DNA from 3 places in the Streptomyces sp. NPDC050433 genome. Region 2 is predicted to be linked to each of the others. Evidence: riboswitches for the same ligand, from Rfam matches in the RefSeq annotation. Region 2 holds a riboswitch; each other region holds the start of a gene.

Region 1 (2,256 bases), on a different contig from region 2:
GAGCAGGAGTTGCTGCACCACCTGTGGCAGCGCCGGGAAATGGCGTCGCCCGCGCTGGCGTACGCGGCGCGGGCGACGGGGCGGGTGTGGACGCCGCCGCCGTACATCGACTACGGCGGCTACAACCCGTATCGGAGCTAGAGAGCCGGAGAGTTCAGGGCGGGATTCATGACGGGCTTCAGGGCGTGAGGCCCTTGCTGCGCAGCCAGCTCATCGGGTCGATCCCGCTGCCGCCCGCGGTGTGGACCTCCAGGTGCAGGTGCGCGCCGGTGACATTGCCGGTGGCTCCCACGCGCCCGACGGTCTCGCCGGTGGTGACCTTCTGGCCGACGCCGACGGTCATCGAGGACAGGTGGGCGTACCAGATCTCCGTACCGTCCTCCAGCTCCAGCACCACGCGGTAGCCGTACGACCCCGACCAGCCCGCCGACTTGACGGTGCCGCTGTGAACGGCCTTGGTGGGCGTGCCCGCCGACGCGGCGAAGTCCAGGCCGGTGTGCTGGCCGGAGGACCACATGGAGCCGGCCTGGCCGTAGGTGGAGGTGAGCGTGTACGAGGAGGTGGGGAGCGAGAAGCTGGCGGCCAGCTTCTCCAGGCGCTCCTGCTCGGCCTTGGCCTCGGCCGCTTCCTTCGCCTTGCGCCTCTCCTCGGCGGCCTTCGCCTCGGCCTCGGTCTGCTGCTTCTTGGCCTCCGCCGCGGCCTTCTGAGCGGCGGCGGCCTCGACGCTCGCCTTCTGGGCCGCGTCGGCCTCGGCCTGCTGCTGCTCCGCCTGCTGGAGGATGCGGGCGCGCAGCGCCTCGCCGGAGTCGGTGGTGCCCTGCTGCGCGTCGGCGGCGGTGAGGCCCGCCGTGGTCAGCGGGGAGGGTGTCTCGTCGCTCTTCTTGTCGCCGCCGGACATGAAAGACCCGACGCCGGGAAGGGACTTGGCGTCGGGGAGATTGTCCGAGATCGAGTCGGGAAGTGATATCGAGACCGCGGGCTTGTCCTGGGCGGAGGCGATGCCTCCCGCGCCGACCGCGGCGATGACGCCCACGCCGAGGACCGTGGAGCTGCGGGCGAGAGCGTTGCGCTGCTTGGCGACACGGTGCTTGCCGCGTACGGGACGGACGGACTCCGCGGTGGGATTCCACTCCTCCCAGTCCCTGTTCACCTCGCCGTCGGCTCGATCGGTGCCGTCGAACCGGCTTCCGGGGCCGAAATGGAGCGGGACTGAGGCTTCGGGGGCAGGCCTGTTGGACGCCACTGAGGCGCTCTCCTTTCCTTCCTTCTCGCCTACCGGGTTAGCTGACGGGTTCGGAGCAGGAAGGTCTCCTACGAGCGCTGCTCGCCGCACGAGGCAGCAAGTGACGCCCGATTCACCCCAATTGGTGGTTCCCCGGTTTCCTTGCGGAATTCGGCGCGTGCAGCACGGTGCCGTCTCTTTCGACGGCTGGGACAACCGCGCTGCGTTATCGAACGTTAATAGACGACCGGGGCTTATTCCAAGCTGTTCCGGGTGATCGTTAGCGATCGCGGCCCGGATCAACCAGGACACAAGCGGGCGGAGTCGGGCGAGTTGATCGCCCTTCGGACCGTGTGGGATCACACAGTCGACCTGACGGTGCGTCAAATGTTATGCGGAGTGATGCGCTTCAACTACGCAGCGTGGCGGGCGAGATGACGGCGCACCGCGCGGAGTCGCGCGGAGACCGCGCGGAGATAGTGAAAAGGCCGCGAGAAGACGGGATTCACGGCACGACCGGCATCGTCCGGCGCCGCTCCGGCTGCCTCTCGGTGGGCCGGGTGACGGCGAGCAGCGCCATGTCGTCCGTGGTGGCGCCGCCGGTGTGCAGCCGTACGTCCCCGACGACCGCCTCCAGCAGTTCGTCGGGGCCGGGGAAGATTCGTCCCGCGAGCCGTTCGCGCGGGTTGTAGAAGACGCCCGCCGCGTTGCGCGCCTCGGTGAGCCCGTCCGTGTAGAGGAGCAGCGTCGCCCCGGACAGGTAGGGCATCTCGTCGGCGCGGTCCGGCCAGGTCCCCAGCTCCCCCATCCCGAGCGGCAGCGCCGGTTCTGTGGTGGCCAGCACGGTCAGTCCGCCGTCGGGCGCGAGCAGCAGCGGCTCCGGGTGCCCGCGGTTGACCACGCGCACCGTGCCCGCGGCGTGCGGGATCTCGGCCAGTACGGCGGTGGTGAAGCCCTCGAACAGATCGATCCCGCTGCGCCGGGTGCCTTCGCGCGCCAGCGCCCGCTCCAGCCGCTGCGCGACCCCTTCGAGC
Region 2 (2,256 bases):
GTGCCCCCGGGCTTCACCGCTGACAACGTCCCGGCAGGCCCGGTCACGGACGTACGGGCGCCGCGACTCCTCGCGTACGCCTGGCATCCCGAGGGCGAGGTCCGCTGGGAGCTGGGCACCGGGACCGGGCACGGGCCCCGGCTGGTGCTCACCCAGACGGGGCCGCGCGGCTTCGACACGGACGGCGCGCTGGTGGCGTGGCGGGCGCGGGTGGAGGAGCTGGCGGCGGGGCTGCTCGACGCGGAGTAGGGGCGGCGGAGGATCGAGCGGCGGGCGTCGGGGCTACTCCTCCGGCTCCTGGGCACGCTCCTGAGCCTCTTTCAAGGCATTGCTGGTGATATCCACACCCCTCTCCTTTCCCCTCCTGGACGGCCCGCACGCCGTCCGCACACGGGACGGCGCCCGCACGCCGAACGCATGTCGCCCGCACGCCGAACGCCGGCCGGACCGCGTGCGCGGGTCCGGCCGGCGAGGGTGCCGACGGTGCCGATCGGGGGGCGATCAGCGGGGCCGATCAGGAAGGGCCGATCGGCCGGGGCCGACTAGTACGGGCCGTTGACGTTGTCGATCGAGCCGTAGCGGTCAGCCGCGTAGTTGCACGCCGCGACGATGTTGGCGACCGGGTCGTAGCTGTCGGTCGAGGTGCCGGGCACGTGGTACGCCTCGAAGGTCGGGGCGATGACCTGGAGCAGGCCCTTCGACGGGGTGCCGGCCGCGGCGTTGGAGTCCCAGTTGTTGATGGCCTGGGGGTTGCCGCCGGACTCGCGCATGATGTTGCGGTGGATGCCGTCGTACGAGCCGGGGATGCCGTTCTTCGCCATGACGTCCAGCGCCTCCCGGATCCAGCCGTCGAGGTCGTTGGTGTAGGACTTGGCGGCCGACTTGACGGCTTCCTTCTTGTCCGACGAGGGGTTCTCGGTCGAGGCGGTCGGGGCTGCCTTGGCCTTCCCGGCGAGCTTCAGCTTGAGGCCGGGGTGGATGAGCGACGGGTTGTCGCCGACGGCGGCGCGGTTGTTCTTGTACAGCGCCTTCCAGCCGCCGCTCACGGAGCGGGCTTTGGCGATCTTGGCCAGCGATTCGCCCTTCACGACGGTGTGCGTGACCTTCTTGGCGGCGGTGGCGGCCGACGGGGCCGACGCGACGCTCTGCGGGGCGGGGGCGGCGCCCGCCGTGGTGGCGGTCAGAAGGGGCAGGGCCAGGGCGGCGCTGCCGGTGCCGAGGGCGATGAGCCGGCGGCCGAGGGGGGTGGTGCGGGAACGGCGGTGCTTACCCGGTGCGGGCATGACGAGGTCCTCTCCGTCGCCTGCGAGGTGAGCTGTCGGGTTCGGGCGGGAGATGCCCGGCCGCGCTGCGCGCGCGACTTCACCCCAAGCCGGTCCGGTGCAACGGATCGGCGACTTACCTGGGTCCCCCGCTCCTGCCGTACGTAAATGGTTGGATGCGGTTTCCGGACGGCGGCAGGATTCGGCGTTCCACCCGGAATGACGAGAACGTAAGCGAGAACGTCAGAGCGAAACAAGTCCTGAATTCACAGTTCTGGGCCATTCGCGGATCCGATGGCGATTAATGCGAATTCCCGCCCGGCGGTTCAGGTCTCAACTTTCCTTTCCCGCACGGGAGGTGGGCGGCGGGCCGGGGAGGCACAGTTCACCTCCGCTGTGACACACATCATAGGAATTCCGTGCAACCACGCAGGTCATCACAACGGCCATAAACGGACAAGTAAGGCTTTGAATACCCATAACGACCTGCCCCACAAAGCGGACAAATGATTATTTTCCATAGGTCGAGGGCACATAAGGCGAGCCTGGTGCCGGGGCCGCCGGTGCCGTGCGGCGCGTTTCCGCTGAGCAGGGTCTCACCCGAGAGCGGCAGCGGGTCGCGATCGGTCGCCGGCATAATTCCGGGACACTTGGCCGCGCCGGCGATCAGGTTGTTCTGAACGGTGTTTCCATAACCGCCTTATATCGCTACGCCGTTGGCCCGATCACGCGTCGTCTCAGCCTCAGGCATATCACGGGTTTATCAACAGCCCACACCAGATGCCGACTTGGTGCGTGCGGGCGCACCGGTGGCCGGACCGGGCGCCGGGCGCGTGCGCCGAAGTGAAGCCTATGAACCGCCTGTTAGCTCTATAGGGGCAACCTCACTGCTTTTTCTGGACCTTTCCTCTCGAACACCGCCAGCATTGATTACTGCGAGTAGTCATTCGCTCCGGGTGCGGCATCGCCGTACCGCGTGCTCCCACCACTCCGG
Region 3 (2,256 bases), on a different contig from region 2:
CGTGTGGTAGACCTCGGCACCCCAGCGCAGGGCCTCGGAGAACGACTCGGCGCCGATCGGCGCGATCATGAACTCCTGGATGTCCACGTTGGAGTCGGCGTGCGAACCGCCGTTGAGGATGTTCATCATCGGGACGGGCAGCAGGTGCGCGTTCGGGCCGCCGAGGTAGCGGAACAGCGGCAGATCCGAAGCCTCGGAGGCGGCGTGCGCCACGGCCAGGGAGACACCGAGGATGGCGTTGGCGCCGAGCGAGGACTTGTCGGGCGTGGCGTCCAGGTCGAACATCGCCTGGTCGATCAGGCGCTGCTCGGTGGCGTCGTAACCGACCAGCTCCGGGCCGATCTGCTCGATGACGGCGAGGACCGCCTTCTCGACTCCCTTGCCCTGGTAGCGGTTCTGGTCACCGTCGCGGAGCTCAAGGGCCTCGAACGCACCGGTGGACGCACCGGAGGGGACAGCAGCACGGCCGGTGCTGCCGTCGTCGAGGCCGACCTCGACCTCGACCGTTGGGTTGCCTCGGGAGTCAAGGATTTCCCTGGCTACGACGACGTCGATGGACGGCACGAGCATCTCCTTCTGGGATGTGACGCGTGGAGTGCAGGGTCTCATTGGCCTTGCGGCATGAGCCTAACCGGCTCCCGGTCGGCGGTCGGCAGATGCCCGCCCGCTGGGACGAAAAGAGTCCTGAATGCCCGTTCAGCCATGAATGTCCGAGCATTCGGTCCGGTGGGCCGGGCGGACCTAGGTGGGGAAGGGTCAGCTCAGGTGCAGCTGCTGGCCCGGGAAGATCTCGTCGGCGTCCTCGACGATGTCCTTGTTCAGCTCGAAGAGCTTCTTCCAGCCGCCTTCGACCTTCTTGGTCTCGGCGATCCCGGAGAGGGTGTCGCCGGCCTTGACCTTGTACTCGCCGTCGCCCTTCTTGACCGGGCCGCGGGTCTCGGTGCGGGAGGCGGGCTGCTCCTGCTCGGCGCGCGGGGCGGCCTGCTTCTTCGGGGCGGCCTTCGGCGCGGACTGCTCCGGGGCGGCCTTCGGGGCGTCGTCGGCCGAACCGGCGTCGTTCGCGGCGTTGGACAGGCCCACGCCACAGCTCGGCCAGGCACCCTTGCCCTGGCCGGCCAGGACCTTCTCGGCGATCTGTATCTGCTGGGACTTCGAGGCCTGGTCGGCGCTGGAGGCGAAGGCGTTGCCGCCGTACGCGGCCCAGGTGGAGGCGGAGAACTGGAGACCGCCGAAGTAGCCGTTGCCGGTGTTGATCGACCAGTTGCCGCCGGACTCGCACTGGGCGACGGCGTCCCACTCGGCGGTGGTGGCCGCGGAGGCGGAGGTGGCGCCGATCAGCGGGGCCGCGACGGCGGCACCGGTGATGCCGGCGAGCGTGGCGTAACGGGCGGCCTTGGACGGACGGCGGTGCTTGCCCTTGCCGGACGCGCTGGAAAACAGCATGCGAGATCTCCTCACCGACGCCTGCGAGGTGAGCTGTCGGGTTCGGGCCAAGTGAGTTGCCCGGCCGTGCGACCCGAGAACGCCTTCACGTCCCCCTGCACACGGCTGCACCCCGAGCCGGCCGTCGTGACCGGCACTTACCTTTGGGTCCCCCGCTCCTGCCTTCGGCGCTTGACGCGACGACTACTCCCCCCGACCGACGGCAGGATTCGGCGTGACGGTCGACGGTGCCCGCGGTGCGAGCGGTTAAGACCGTAAACACAGACATCCCGGATGTTCAAAGGAGGAACATCCGGGATGATTCGCCCATCTCGCCCCGAGGAAACCTCTGTTTACGCAGGTCGGGCGAGAGCGGGGCGAGTTGGCCGTCCGGCGGCGCCAGTTGGGTCGAAGAGACCCTTGTCTCACTTACGCAGGTCCGGACATAGGCGGCTTAACTACCCCTGCTTCACGGTCAGATCGAGGCTCTGGCCCGGCAGGATGAGGTCGGCGTCGGAGCCTACGACCTCGCGGTTCGCCTCGTAGAGCGCGGGCCAGCCGCCCTCCACCTTCTGCTCGTCCGCGATGGCCCAGAGATTGTCACCGGTGCGGACGGTGTACGAGCCGTCGTCGGCGTCGCCGTCGCGCGTCGAACCGTCACCTCGTGAGGCATGGCGGCCACTTTCGCGGGCTTCGTCAGACTCACCCGACTTGCCTGCTTCGGCCGATCCGTCCGAGGCCTCGGCGCCGGTGCCGGTGTCGGCCGACCCGCTCGACTCGGGGGCCGGTTCGCCACGGTGCTTGCCCTGTCCCGTGCTGGGCTCGGTACTGGGC

What was found. Region 2 has a riboswitch for cyclic di-AMP ahead of ACIBLA_RS09595 (LysM peptidoglycan-binding domain-containing protein). Riboswitches for the same ligand answer to the same signal wherever they lie in the genome.
Region 1: it holds a riboswitch for cyclic di-AMP, as region 2 does, so the genes downstream of both, ACIBLA_RS32545 (M23 family metallopeptidase) here and ACIBLA_RS09595 (LysM peptidoglycan-binding domain-containing protein) in region 2, are expected to answer to the same signal.
Region 3: it holds a riboswitch for cyclic di-AMP, as region 2 does, so the genes downstream of both, ACIBLA_RS08930 (transglycosylase family protein) here and ACIBLA_RS09595 (LysM peptidoglycan-binding domain-containing protein) in region 2, are expected to answer to the same signal.

Annotation. Positions count from the first base shown of each region.
Region 1 covers NZ_JBITIB010000036.1:17,284-19,539, forward strand. Annotated here, with positions in the region: gene ACIBLA_RS32540 (PrsW family intramembrane metalloprotease) at 1-141, shown strand, start outside; gene ACIBLA_RS32545 (M23 family metallopeptidase) at 179-1,243, opposite strand; cyclic di-AMP (ydaO/yuaA leader) riboswitch at 1,255-1,409, opposite strand; gene ACIBLA_RS32550 (PP2C family protein-serine/threonine phosphatase) at 1,728-2,256, opposite strand, start outside.
Region 2 covers NZ_JBITIB010000006.1:50,940-53,195, forward strand. Annotated here, with positions in the region: gene ACIBLA_RS09590 (SRPBCC family protein) at 1-249, shown strand, start outside; gene ACIBLA_RS09595 (LysM peptidoglycan-binding domain-containing protein) at 543-1,283, opposite strand; cyclic di-AMP (ydaO/yuaA leader) riboswitch at 1,288-1,480, opposite strand.
Region 3 covers NZ_JBITIB010000005.1:211,090-213,345, reverse strand. Annotated here, with positions in the region: gene eno (phosphopyruvate hydratase) at 1-570, opposite strand, end outside; gene ACIBLA_RS08930 (transglycosylase family protein) at 757-1,443, opposite strand; cyclic di-AMP (ydaO/yuaA leader) riboswitch at 1,447-1,623, opposite strand; gene ACIBLA_RS08925 (transglycosylase family protein) at 1,881-2,256, opposite strand, start outside.